2 regions of the Streptomyces sp. NPDC050164 genome follow, and region 2 is predicted to be linked to the other one. Evidence: riboswitches for the same ligand, from Rfam matches in the RefSeq annotation. Region 2 holds a riboswitch; the other holds the start of a gene.
What was found. Region 2 has a riboswitch for cyclic di-AMP ahead of ACIBNA_RS00850 (NlpC/P60 family protein). Riboswitches for the same ligand answer to the same signal wherever they lie in the genome.

Region 1 (6,773 bases), on a different contig from region 2:
AACGGCCTGACGGTGCTGCGCTGCCACCGCCCCGGCCAGCAGGTCGTCGCCGTGGAGGTGCTGCTGGACGCGCCCCTGGACGCCGAGCCGGCCGGCCTCGACGGCGTGGCCACGATCATGGCCCGGGCCTTCTCCGAGGGCACCGACAAGCACTCCGCCGAGGAGTTCGCCGCCGAGCTGGAGCGCGCCGGCGCCACCCTCGACGCACACGCCGACCACCCCGGCGTCCGGCTCAGCCTGGAGGTGCCGGCCTCCAGGCTCGCCAAGGGGCTCGGGCTGATCGCCGATGCCCTCCGCGCGCCCGCGTTCGCCGACAGCGAGGTCGAGCGGCTGGTCCGCAACCGCCTCGACGAGATCCCGCACGAGCTGGCCAACCCCGGCCGCCGTGCCGCCAAGGAGCTCTCCAAGGAGCTGTTCCCGAAGGGCTCGCGCATGTCGCGGCCCCGCCAGGGCACCGAGGAGACGGTCGCCGCGATCGACTCCGGCGCCGTGCGCGCCTTCTTCGAGAGGCACGTCAGGCCCGCCACGGCCACCGTCGTGGTCGTCGGCGATCTCACCGGCATCGACCTCGACGACCTGCTCGGCGACACGCTGGGCTCCTGGACCGGCTCCGTGGCCGAGCCGCGCCCGGTGCCGCCGGTGACCGCCGACGACACGGGCCGGGTCGTCATCGTGGACCGCCCCGGCGCCGTCCAGACGCAGCTGCTGATCGGCCGGATCGGCCCGGACCGGCACGACCGCGTGTGGCCCGCGCAGGTGCTCGGCACGTACTGCCTCGGCGGCACCCTCACCTCCCGCCTGGACCGCGTGCTGCGCGAGGAGAAGGGCTACACCTATGGGGTGCGGGCCTTCGGCCAGGTCCTGAGGTCCGCCCCGGACGGGACCGGTGCCGCGATGCTCGCCATCAGCGGCTCCGTGGACACCCCCAACACCGGCCCGGCCCTCCAGGACCTCTGGACGGTGCTGCGCACCCTCGCCGCCGACGGACTGACCGACGCCGAGCGGGACGTCGCCGTGCAGAACCTGGTCGGCGTCGCGCCGCTGAAGTACGAGACCGCGGCGGCCGTCGCGAGCACGCTGGCCGACCAGGTCGAGCAGCACCTGCCCGACGACTACCAGGCCACGCTGTACCGGCAGCTCGCCGCGACCGGCACCGTGGAGGCCACCGCGGCGGCCGTCAGCGCCTTCCCGGTGGACCGGCTCGTGACCGTCCTCGTCGGCGACGCGGCGCAGATCAAGGGCCCGGTCGAGGCCCTGGGGATCGGCGAAGTCTCGGTCGTCACCGCCGAGTAGGAGCACGCGGCGCAGGGGCCCTGGTTGTCTTCTAAGGCACCAGGGCTCCTTTATGCCCGAATTGATGCGGAGGTTGCCTGTCTGCCCTGTGGGATGCGCTACAAAAACGGGGATCCGTTTGGGAATTGAAAGTGGCCCCGCTTAGGTTCGTCCGGGCTGTTCGTCAGGCAGTGCGCCGCACCCGCGGCACCGGACAGTCATCGCCGAGTCCCCGTACGGCGCGAGCCAGGGGAGCCGGGGACCCAACCGCAGTCCCTGGGGTGAATCGGACGCCCGCGCGAGCCGCGAGGGGGTCCGTAGGAGACCTTCCTGCTCCGAACCCGTCAGCTAACCCGGTAGGCGAGAAGGAAGGAAAGGACCAGCCACTCCATGGCGTTCACCCGCGCCACCGGGAAGCATCGTCGTCCCAGCCGGATGCAGCGCGGCACCGCCCGCGCGGCGGGCGTCGCGGCCCTCGCCACCACCGGTGTCATCGGCACCGTGGCCGCCCCGGCCTTCGCCACCGAGCCCGCCGTCGAGCAGACCGGCCTCACCCCAGTCGTCACCATGGGCGACAGCGTGGCCCAGCAGGTAGACGCTCAGGCCGTCGCCCAGAAGCAGGCCGCCGAGGAGGCCGCCGCCAAGAAGAAGGCCGAGGAGGCCGCCCGCAAGCGGGCCGCCGAGGCGGCCAAGGAGGCCAAGGAGGCAGCGGAGAAGGCCCGTGAGGCCAAGGAGCGCGCCGCCCGCGAGGCCGAGCGCAAGCGCCTCAACACCTTCGTGCCCCCGATCTCCGGCTCGTACGTCTCCACCGGCTACAAGTCCGGCGGCGCCGTCTGGTCCTCCGGCAGCCACACCGGCGTCGACTTCCACGCCGCCAGCGGCACCGCCGTCCACGCCGTCGGCATGGGCACGGTCGTCGAGGCCGGCTGGGGCGGTGCCTACGGCAACCAGGTCGTGATCAAGATGAACGACGGCACGTACACCCAGTACGGCCACCTGTCGTCCATCGGCGTCTCGGTGGGCCAGCAGGTCACTCCCGGCCAGCAGATCGGCCTGTCCGGCGCGACCGGCAACGTCACCGGCGCGCACCTGCACTTCGAGGCCCGTACGAGCCCCGAGTACGGCTCCGACATCGACCCCGTCGCCTACCTCCGCTCGCACGGCGTGAACGTCTGACGGCGTACCACTTCGCATCCCGAGGCCCCGGCTCCCCGAGCCGGGGCTTTCGGCGTTCGTGACGCCCGGCTGTCCAAAAAATATCCATGGATTCCGGTCCGCCGTCGGAAATTCCGGCTCATTGCAATAGAGTCACGGAACACGCGTCACTCGTCGACGTTTCACGGGGATTAAACGGAGGTCGGTCATGCGCATTCCCGCGCACTCGGTGTGCACGGCCATCCGGGACGACATCGTCGCGGGTGTCTACGAGCGGGGCAGCCGGCTGACCGAGGAACTCCTCGCCCGCCGCTACGGCGTCTCGCGCGTCCCCGTCCGGGAGGCCCTGCGCACTCTGGAGGCCGAGGGCTTCGTGGTGACCCGGCGGCACGCGGGCGCGTGCGTCGCCGAACCGACCGAGCAGGAGGCCGCCGACCTGCTGGAGATGCGGATGCTGCTGGAGCCGCTCGGCGCCGCCCGCGCCGCCCAGCGCCGCACCGAGGCCCATCTGAAGGTCCTGCGCGGCCTGGTCAGGCTCGGCCAGGAGCGGGCCCGCCGGGGCAACAGCGACGACCTGCGCTCTCTGGGCGGTTGGTTCCACGAGACGCTCGCGCAGGCCTCCGGCAGCCCCGCGCTGACCTCGATGCTCACCCAGCTCCGCCACAAGATCGCCTGGATGTACACCGTCGAGGCGCCGGCCGGTCCTGTGGAGTCCTGGACCGAGCACGGCGCGATCGTGGACGCGGTGGCGCGTGGTGACAGCGAGCGGGCGCGGGCGGTCACGGCGCTGCACGCCGAGCGCGCGACGGCCGCGCACCGGCTGCGTTTCGGCTCCGCCGGGGAGCGGGCCGAGCGTGTGAGGAACTCGCAACATCCCGTAAACACGGCGAGCCCGCGGCATTAACACGCGAGCCGTATACAAAGACCAGGTAATTCGCGGGGGATTATTTCTGCTGCCCGTGAACGGGAATTAAACGACCCGCGACCGGAAATGGCGAAGGGCTCGCCCGGTGAATTCGGACGAGCCCTTCAGGGTGCACCGGATCGGAGTGCACCGGATCAGGTGCGAAAGAATGCTCAGACGGTCTCGGGCAGTTCCTCGAGACCCGCGGAGACCAGCTTCGCCAGCCGGTCCAGGGCGGCGTCCGCGCCCTCGGCGTCGGAGGCGAGGACGATCTCCTCGCCGCCCTGGGCACCGAGGCCGAGGACGGCCAGCATGGAGGCCGCGTTGACGGGGTTGCCGTCTGCCTTGGCGATCGTCACCGGGACGCCTGCGGCCGTGGCGGCTCGGACGAAGATGGAGGCGGGGCGGGCGTGAAGGCCCTCGGCCCAGCCGACGTTGACGCGGCGCTCAGCCATGTGTTGCTGCCCTTCGGTTTTCAGGGTTGTCTAGACCAGTTTCCCATATCGTGAAGCTGCGCCGGAGCGGTCCTGACGTCCCGCCCCGGGGCGTCAGTCGGATCGCGGCCTCGACCCGACTGACGCCCTCCACAGACTGCCTCGCGCCGTTGTCGGACGCTAGGGCCTGTCGTTTGGGTCACGCCGCAGACGCGGGGTCCGAGCAGAACAGTCGCTTCCCTGCGACCTGATCCAAATGACAGACCCTAGCCGTACTCTGGGGCCCATGCAGACCTCGCCGGACCGGCACGAGTATCCCGCCCACTGGGAAGCCGACGTGGTGCTGCGCGACGGGGGTACCGCGCGCATCCGGCCCATCACCGTTGATGACGCCGAGCGCCTGGTCAGCTTCTACGAGCAGGTCTCCGACGAGTCGAAGTACTACCGCTTCTTCGCGCCGTACCCTCGCCTGTCCGCCAAGGACGTCCACCGCTTCACGCACCACGACTTTGTGGACCGGGTGGGACTCGCGGCCACGGTGGGCGGCGAGTTCATCGCCACCGTACGCTACGACCGGATCGGCGCGGACGGAACGCCCGCGTCCGCACCTGCCGACGAGGCCGAGGTCGCTTTCTTGGTGCAGGACGCCCACCAGGGCCGTGGCGTCGCCTCCGCTCTCCTGGAACACATCGCCGCCGTCGCCCGCGAGCGCGGCATCCGCCGTTTCGCCGCCGAGGTGCTGCCCGCCAACAGCAAGATGATCAAGGTGTTCACGGACGCCGGGTACACCCAGAAGCGCAGCTTCGAGGACGGCGTCGTCCGTCTGGAGTTCGACCTCGAACCCACCGACCGCTCCCTCGCCGTGCAGTACGCGCGCGAGCACCGTGCCGAGGCGCGGTCCGTGCAGCGGCTGCTCGCGCCCGGCTCGGTCGCCGTCATCGGCGCCGGGCGCTCGCCGGGCGGCGTGGGCCGAAGCGTCCTCGGCAACATCCGCGACGCCGGGTTCACCGGCCGCCTCCACGCCGTGAACAAGGCACTCCCCGAGGGACAGAAGGAGCTCGACGGGGTGCCCGCCCACCGCTCGGTGCGGGACATCGACGGCCCCGTAGACCTCGCGGTCGTCGCCGTGCCGGCCGCACACGTCCCCGAGGTCGTCACCGAGTGCGGCGAACACGGCGTGCAGGGGCTGGTCGTGGTCTCGGCCGGATACGCCGAGAGCGGCACCGAGGGACGCGAACGCCAGCGCGCCCTCGTGCGGCAGGCGCGCACATACGGCATGCGGATCATCGGGCCGAACGCCTTCGGCATCATCAACACCTCCCCGCGGGTACGGCTCAACGCCTCCCTCGCCCCCGAGACGCCGCGCCCAGGCCGGATCGGCCTGTTCGCCCAGTCCGGCGCCATCGGCATCGCCCTGCTGTCCCGGCTGCACCGGCGCGGCGGCGGCGTCACGGGCGTGACCGGCGTCTCCACCTTCGTCTCCTCCGGCAACCGGGCCGACGTCTCCGGCAACGACGTCCTCCAGTACTGGTACGAGGACCCCGACACCGACGTCGTCCTCATGTACCTGGAGTCCATCGGCAACCCCCGCAAGTTCACCCGCCTCGCCCGCCGCACCGCCGCCGCGAAGCCGCTGGTCGTGGTCCAGGGCGCCCGGCACGCAGCGGCTCCCCAGGGGCATGCCGTACGGGCGACCCGGCTGCCGCACGCGACCGTCTCGGCGCTGCTGAGGCAGGCCGGCGTCATCCGGGTCGACACCATCACCGAGCTGGTGGACGCCGGGCTGCTCCTCGCCCGCCAGCCGCTGCCGGCCGGGCCCCGGGTGGCGATCCTCGGCAACTCCGAGTCGCTCGGCCTGCTCACGTACGACGCGTGTCTCGCCGAGGGGCTGCGACCGCACCCCCCGCAGGACCTGACCACGGCGGCCTCCGCCGCGGACTTCCACACGGCCCTGTCGCGGGCGCTGGCCGACGACCGGTGCGACGCGGTGATCGTCACCGCCATACCGGCGGTGGGGGAGGGCTCGGTCGCGGACGCGGCTCTCGCCGACGCGCTGCGCTCCGCGGCTGCCGCCGCCCCGGCCAAGCCGGTCCTGGTGGTGCACGTGGAGCTGGGCGGCCTGGCAGAGGCCCTCTCGGCGGCGGCGAGCACGGCACCGCAGGCCGACGCGGACAACGGGCCACAAACCCGCCCCGACAGCCCTCAGGTCACCCCCCGCCCGACGCCTCCCGGGGAACCCTCTGAGGACTCCCACCTCATTCCCGCCTACCCCGCCGCCGAACGCGCCGTCCGTGCCCTGGCGCAGGCCGTCACCTACGCGCAGTGGCGGCGCGACGCCGCCGACCCCGGCAAGGTGCCCGAGTACGAGGACATCGACCAGAAGGGCGCCGCCGCGCTGATCGACGGGCTCCTCGCGCGCGGGCAGGGACTCACGCTCGGCACGGAGGAGACCTGCGACCTGCTCGGCCACTACGGCATCCACGTCCACCGCGCCCTGCCCGCCCCGACCCCCGACGCCGCCGCCGAGGCCGCCCGCACCCTCGGCTACCCCGTCGCCCTCAAGGCCACCGCCCCGCACCTGCGGCACCGCGCCGACCTGGGCGGCGTACGCCTCGACCTCGCGGACGAGGACCAACTGCGGCGGTCGTACACCGAGTTGACCGAGCTGTTCGGAGCGCCCGAGGAGCTGCGCCCCGTCGTGCAGCGGATGGCGCCGCGCGGCGTGGACGTCGTCGTACGGGCCGTCATCGATCCCGCGGCCGGAGCCGTGCTCTCCTTCGGGCTCGCCGGGGCCGCCTCGCAGTTGCTCGGGGACACGGCCCACCGGCTGATCCCCGTCACCGACAAGGAGGCGACCTCGCTGGTGCGCTCGATCCGCACCGCCCCCCTGCTGTTCGGCTGGCGCGGCTCCGCACCGGCCGACACCCGCGCCCTTGAGGAGTTGCTGCTGCGGGTGTCCCGGCTGGTCGACGACCACCCCGAGGTCGTCGCGGTCACCCTGGAGCCGG
Region 2 (6,773 bases):
TTCATCGCCGTTCTCTGGACCTGACCCGGCCGGGCAGGACGTAGGCCCGGGCCGAGGCGACCGCCCAGGCGGTGGTCCCGAGCCACGCGGCCACCGCGACCCACAGCAGGACCTCCCCGAGGCCGTCGAGCCAGGAGACGTCGAAGGTGGCGGCGACGGCCAGTGCGGCCGCCGCCGTCTTGGCCCAGGTGAACACGGTCGCCCAGCGGCGGATGTCGGTGCGGGGCCGGGGCCGTAGGAACTCGGCGGCGAGCAGGACGGCGTAGCAGGCCAGTGCGAGCACGAGCAGCACGGCGGTCACATGGCGCAGGACGCCGCGGTCGTCGTCGTTCCACAGGTACAGGCGTGCGCTGTCGGAGCTGATGAGCCGCGCCCCGGCCAGCGCCGAGATGGCGAGCGCCCCGCCCGCGAGCCAGTGGTCGCCGCGCCCCTCGGCCACCTGCCGCACATCGAAACGGGCCAGGGCGAGGACATACAGCACGAGCCCGAGCCAGAACAGCACCAGCGCCGCGTGCGCGAGCCAGGCCGCCGACTCCTCCGCGGCGAGCGTGGCGGCGAGCACGGCGAGGCCCTGGGTGGCCATGCAGCGCGCGAACACCGTCCCGGGCCCGCGCCGCTCCCCGTCCTGCGCGGGGAGGGCGAGCGGCAGCGGCCAGAGCAGTACGGCCAGCACCAGCAGTGCGGCTGCCAGAGACTGCGAGCCGGACGCCGAGAAGCCGGCGCCCAGGACGGCCGTCGCCGCCACGGTGGTGAGGGCGGCCGTCGCCACGGTGTCCAGGAGGCCCGGCACCCCCGCGTACGCCCGCCACCTGGTGCCGGCGAGCAGCAGCCGCAGGGTGAAGTCCGCGGCGAGCATCAGCCAAGCCGCGCAGGCCAGACCGATGGCGATGCGCGAGAGGACGTCGTACCCCGCCAGATCCAGACCGACCGACAGGGTGCCGGTCGCCAGCACGGCGGCACTGGCGGACGGCGCTCGCTGCGCCCACCAGGCGGTGGAGGGGGAGGGGCCGGGCATGTGGCCAAGGCTAGGAGGCGCCGCGCGCGTGACGAGCGGGGCACGCACGCGTGCGCCTCGAAAACACGCGAGTACCACCACGCGTGCGTGCCCTCGGTGACGTACGGGCCCTCAGGCCGGCCGCACCACGCTGTGGATCGACGACTCGCCGTCGTAGTAGATCGACTCCTCGCGCACATAGGTGCCGGGCTTCGGGGCGTGGATCATCATCCCGTTGCCGATGTAGATGCCGACGTGGGTGATGTCGTCGTAGAAGAAGACCAGGTCACCGGGCTGGGCCTGGGAGACGGGGACCGTGGTGCCGGCGTCGACCTGGTCGTAGGTCGTGCGCGGCAGGGTCACCCCGGCGGCCTTCCACGCGGCCTGGGTGAGGCCGGAGCAGTCGTAGGAGCCGGGGCCGACGGCGCCCCAGACGTACGGCTTGCCGATCTGGGCGCGGGCGAAGGCGAGCGCCTTCTCGGCCTTGGTGGCGTACGAGGAGTCGGCCGGGGCCGTCGAGGTGGACGAGCCGGAGCCCGCCGACGAGGAACCGCTGTCCTGCTGCTGGGCGGCCTCCTCCTCCTGCGCCTGCTGCTGCGCGGCCTGCTGCCGGGCCAGCTCGTCGGCCTTGCGGGCGGCCTCCTGCTGCTTCTCCCTCTCGATCGCCGCGAGCCGCGCCTTCTCCTCGGCGGTCAGCTTCGACAGCAGTTCGCGCGCGTCGGCGAGCTTGCGCTGGACGGTGGCCTTGGCCGTCTTCAGGTCGCCCTGAGTCTCGTTGAGCGTCTCGAGGCTCTCGGTGGCCTCCTGGCGCTCCTTCATCGTCTCGGACTGCTGGGTGACGTAGTCGTCGACCGCTTCCTTCTGACGGCCGGTCATCCGGTCCATCAGCTGGGTCCGGTCGAAGTAGTCCTGCGGGGTGTCCGCGAGCAGGAACGTCGCCGTGTCCGGGACGGAGGCGCCGGTGCGGTACTGGGCGGCGGCGAAGGAACCCAGTTTCTCCCGCGCCTCGTTGAGCTTCTGGGTGCGCTGCGCGACGCCGTCGAGGAGGGTGTCGACGCGCTTGCGCTGCTTCGCGGTCTTCTCCTTGGCCGCGTTGTACTTGTCGGTGGCCGACTCTGCCTGGCGGTAGAGGTCGTCGACCTTCTTCTCGACTTCCTCCAGGCTCGGCTTGCCGTCGGCCTCGGGGGCTGCGTTGGCCGACTGGGAGAGCAGGGCCACGGACGTGAGGGCCGCCGTTGCGAGGGCGGGGGTCCGTATGCCTGCGACGCGCGTACCTGCGGGACGCGACTTGCGGTGCGACGCCAAGGGAGGCGACTCCTTCCGTGCTCCGCCTACCGGGTTAGCTGTCGGGTTCGGGCGGGTACATCGGAAGGGTTGCCCTACGGCCGTCTCCGCAAAGGGAGTCGGGCCGATTCACCCCAGAGTTCTCGGTTGGGTCCCCGGCTCCGGCTGCCGCTACGGCATACCGGACTCGGCGGAGGCCGCGCGGCCCGGCGACGTTCGCCGGTGGGGGTCGTGCGGCCTGCCCGCACGGTAGCCAACTCGTGTGGCCCTTGTGAAGGTTGATGGGCGATATGCCCGATACATTTTCGTGACCTTACCCGAGAGCGTCGCCGAGAGGCATCGGTGGAGGGGGGTTGGTCACGACTTCGTCATAATTGTGACGGCCATAGCAGGCTGTGACCATGCGGGGGTGCAGGGTGACGAGGGGGTCATTCCGGCGATGTTCTCAGGGCGGCGGCGGGCTGTCAGTGGGGCGCCCTAGACTCGGAGAGCGATGAGCAGCCTCTTTGACGACAGCTTCCTGGCGGACCTCCAGGCCCAGCGGGGCCCTGCGGACGAGCCCCCGCCGCCACCCGAGGACGATCACTCTCCGGAGCCGGTTCCGGACGATCTGTTCGGCGGGAAGTTCGACGTGCCGCCGGACCGGGACGCCTACTACCGCGACGGCGCCCCGCGCCCGGTGGTGGACACCGCCGCCCTCCTGGAGGGGCTGAACGACAACCAGCGCGCCGCCGTCGTCCACTCCGGCTCCCCGCTGCTCATCGTGGCCGGCGCCGGCTCCGGCAAGACCCGCGTGCTCACGCACCGCATCGCCCACCTGCTCGCCGAGCGGGGCGTGCACCCGGGCCAGATCCTCGCGATCACCTTCACCAACAAGGCCGCCGGCGAGATGAAGGAGCGCGTCGAGCAGCTCGTCGGCCCGCGGGCGAACGCGATGTGGGTGATGACCTTCCACAGCGCGTGCGTGCGCATCCTGCGGCGGGAGAGCAAGAAGCTCGGCTTCACATCCTCCTTCTCGATCTACGACGCCGCCGACTCCAAGCGCCTGATGGCCCTGGTCTGCCGCGACCTGGACCTCGACCCCAAGCGCTTCCCGCCGAAGTCCTTCAGCGCCAAGATCAGCAATCTGAAGAACGAGCTGATCGACGAGGAGGACTTCGCCGCCCAGGCCTCCGACGGCTTCGAGAAGACCCTCGCCCAGGCCTACGCGATGTACCAGTCGCGGCTGCGCGAGGCGAACGCCCTCGACTTCGACGACCTGATCATGACGACGGTCAACCTGCTCCGCGCCTTCCCGGACGTCGCAGAGCACTACCGCCGCCGCTTCCGCCACGTGCTGGTGGACGAGTACCAGGACACCAACCACGCCCAGTACGCCCTCGTCCGGGAGCTCGTCGGCACCTTTGAGTACCCCGTCGACCTACCGCCGGGCCCGGACGACATCCCGCCCGCCGAGCTGTGCGTGGTGGGTGACGCCGACCAGTCGATCTACGCCTTCCGCGGCGCGACGATCCGCAACATCCTCCAGTTCGAGGAGGACTACCCGGACGCGACGACGATCCTGCTGGAGCAGAACTACCGCTCCACCCAGACGATCCTCAGCGCGGCCAACGCGGTCATCGAGCGCAACGAGTCCCGCCGCCCCAAGAACCTGTGGACCAACGCGGGTGCGGGCGCCACGATCACCGGCTACGTCGCCGACACCGAGCACGACGAGGCGCAGTTCGTCGCCGACGAGATAGACCGCCTCACGGACGCCGGCGAGGCGAAGGCCGGCGACGTCGCCGTCTTCTACCGCACCAACGCCCAGTCCCGTGTCTTCGAAGAAGTCTTCATCCGCGTCGGCCTGCCCTACAAGGTCGTCGGCGGCGTCCGCTTCTACGAGCGCAAGGAGGTCCGGGACGTCCTGGCCTACCTGCGCGTGCTGGCCAACCCGGAGGACTCGGTGCCGCTGCGCCGGATCCTCAACGTCCCCAAGCGGGGCATCGGCGACCGAGCCGAGGCGATGATCGACGCCCTCGCCCAGCGGGAGAAGATCAGCTTCCCGCAGGCACTGAAGCGCGTCGACGAGGCGTACGGCATGGCCGCGCGCTCCACCAACGCCGTCAAGCGGTTCAACACGCTGATGGAGGACCTCCGTACGATCGTCGAGTCCGGCGCCGGACCGGCCACGGTGCTGGAGGCCGTCCTGGAACGCACCGGGTACCTCGCCGAGTTGCAGGCCTCCACCGACCCGCAGGACGAGACCCGGATCGAGAACCTCCAGGAACTCGCCGCCGTCGCCATGGAGTTCGAGCAGGAGCGCGGCGAGGAGGAGCAGGGGACACTGTCCGACTTCCTGGAGCAGGTCGCACTGGTCGCCGACTCCGACCAGATCCCCGACGAGGAGGACGGCGACGGCGTCATCACGCTGATGACCCTGCACACCGCCAAGGGCCTGGAGTTCCCGGTCGTCTTCCTGACCGGCATGGAGGACGGCGTCTTCCCGCACATGCGCGCCCTCGGCCAGACCAAGGAGCTGGAGGAGGAGCGGCGCCTGGCGTACGTCGGCATCACGCGCGCGCGGGAACGGCTGTATCTGACGCGGTCCACCCTGCGCAGCGCCTGGGGCCAGCCGTCATACAACCCGCCCTCCCGCTTCCTGGAGGAGATCCCGCCGGCCTACGTGGAGTGGAAGCGGACGGGAGCGACCGCGCCCGCGTCCTCCGGCCCGGTCTCCGGGGTGGCGGCCTCGCTGTCGTCGTCCCGTTCGCGTTCGTCGGCGTCGGGCGCGTCCGGTTTCGCCACGCGCCGGACCTCCGAGAAGCCGGTCGTGTCGCTGGCGGTCGGGGACCGGGTCACGCACGACCAGTTCGGGCTCGGGACCGTCGTGGCGGTGAAGGGCACGGGCGGGAACGCCGAGGCGACCATCGACTTCGGGGACACCAAGCCGAAGCGGCTGCTGCTGCGGTACGCGCCGGTGGAGAAGCTGTAGCCGTATGAGATCAGCCCCCGTTCGTCCGACGGGCGGGGGCTGCCGGGACGTTACGTCGGGTCGATGCCGTGGCTGCGCAGCCACGGGAGCGGGTCGATCGGCGAGCCGTCGGCCGGGCGCACCTCGAAGTGCAGATGAGGGCCGGTCGAGTTGCCGGAGTTGCCGGAGCGCGCGATCGGATCGCCGGCCTTCACGGTCGTACCGGAGGGGACCGTGTAGGTGGAGAGGTGGCAGTACCACGTCTCCGTGCCGTCCTTCGCGGTCACGATCATCATGTTGCCGTACGCGCTGTTCCACTGCGTGCGGACGGTTCCGTCGGTCGCGGCCATCACGGTCGTGCCGTACGAGACGGGGAAGTCGATGCCGGTGTGCAGGGACATCCAGTTGATGCCGGACTGGCCGTAGTAGGCGCTGAGTCCGTGCCGGGCGACCGGCAGGGCGAACTTCGGGCGCAGCCGCTCCTTGCGGGCCGCCTCCTCCGCCGCCCGCTTGCGCTCGGCAGCCTGCTGGGCCTTGAGGTCGATGCGCTCCTGCGTACGGCTGGCCCGGTCGGCGAAGTCGTCGGCGCCGGCGGCGAGGCTCTGGAGCTGCGTGTCCAGCTTGTTGTTGGCCGCGGCCGGTTTCACCGGCTGCGCGTCCGCCGCGGTCGTCTGCGCCTCCACGGCGCCGTCGTCGGTGAAGCTGCCGACGGAGGCGGCGGCGATCCCCGCGACGCCCATCACGCATGCCGAGGGCACCGCGATGGTCAGCAGCGCCGAGCGCTTGGGGGGCGTACGGCGGCGGGAACGGGACCCGGCGCGCGAGGCCGCCCGTGAGGCGGCGCGCTGGCCGGCCTCTTCCTGGCCGTCCAGGAGCGGGGCGACGGTGGGCAGTTCGCCGGTGGCGACCGGCTCGCCGCCGTCCTCGGCGGGGTCGTGATAGGCGGCCCCGGCGGCTTCGTCGTAGGCGACCTGCTCGAACGTCGCGGTCTCGTGCTGCTCGAAGGTTTCGCCGTGCTGCTCGTAGGCGTCGGGGGCCGGCGCGGCGGCGCCGTCGGTGTTCCACTGCGTGGCGTCGTAGGCACCGGTGTCGAAGGCCTGCGTGCCCCATTCCCACTGCTGGGTCTGGTCGGCCGGATTGCCGGACTGGTCGGGCTGGAGCCAGGCACCGGCGTCCCACTGCCCAGTGCTGTCCGGGGAGGTGGCCTGCGGCGGGATGACCGAGAGCGGCTGCTGCTCGGCCGTCCAGGACGTCGTGTCGTAGACGCCGGTGTCGTAGCCGGCGTGATGCTGGGCCGCGTACGCGTCGTAGTGCGGGTTCTCGTGCGCACCCGTGGGCCAATGGCCGGTGTCGTACGTGCCCGAGTCGTGGCCGGTGCCCGGCATGTCGCCGAAGAGGGGATCGGTGGCGAAGGTCGCGGTGGTGTGGCCGGTGGCGGCGAAACCGGTGCCGTCGGTGCCGGTGGTGTCAAATCCCGTGGCGGCGTAGTCGCTGTACGTGGTGAAGTCGCCGTACTGGGCTTCCTGGGTGCCGTACGACGCG

Region 1: another riboswitch for cyclic di-AMP. It lies ahead of ACIBNA_RS22745 (M23 family metallopeptidase); the one in region 2 lies ahead of ACIBNA_RS00850 (NlpC/P60 family protein).

Annotation. Positions count from the first base shown of each region.
Region 1 covers NZ_JBITJK010000017.1:34,880-41,652, reverse strand. The annotation lists gene ACIBNA_RS22750 (M16 family metallopeptidase) at 1-1,293, shown strand, start outside; cyclic di-AMP (ydaO/yuaA leader) riboswitch at 1,485-1,649, shown strand; gene ACIBNA_RS22745 (M23 family metallopeptidase) at 1,663-2,448, shown strand; gene ACIBNA_RS22740 (GntR family transcriptional regulator) at 2,636-3,331, shown strand; gene ACIBNA_RS22735 (HPr family phosphocarrier protein) at 3,505-3,786, opposite strand; gene ACIBNA_RS22730 (GNAT family N-acetyltransferase) at 4,052-6,773, shown strand, end outside.
Region 2 covers NZ_JBITJK010000001.1:164,483-171,255, forward strand. The annotation lists gene ACIBNA_RS00840 (hypothetical protein) at 1-24, shown strand, start outside; gene ACIBNA_RS00845 (hypothetical protein) at 2-1,015, opposite strand; gene ACIBNA_RS00850 (NlpC/P60 family protein) at 1,127-2,299, opposite strand; cyclic di-AMP (ydaO/yuaA leader) riboswitch at 2,308-2,481, opposite strand; gene pcrA (DNA helicase PcrA) at 2,772-5,252, shown strand; gene ACIBNA_RS00860 (M23 family metallopeptidase) at 5,303-6,773, opposite strand, start outside.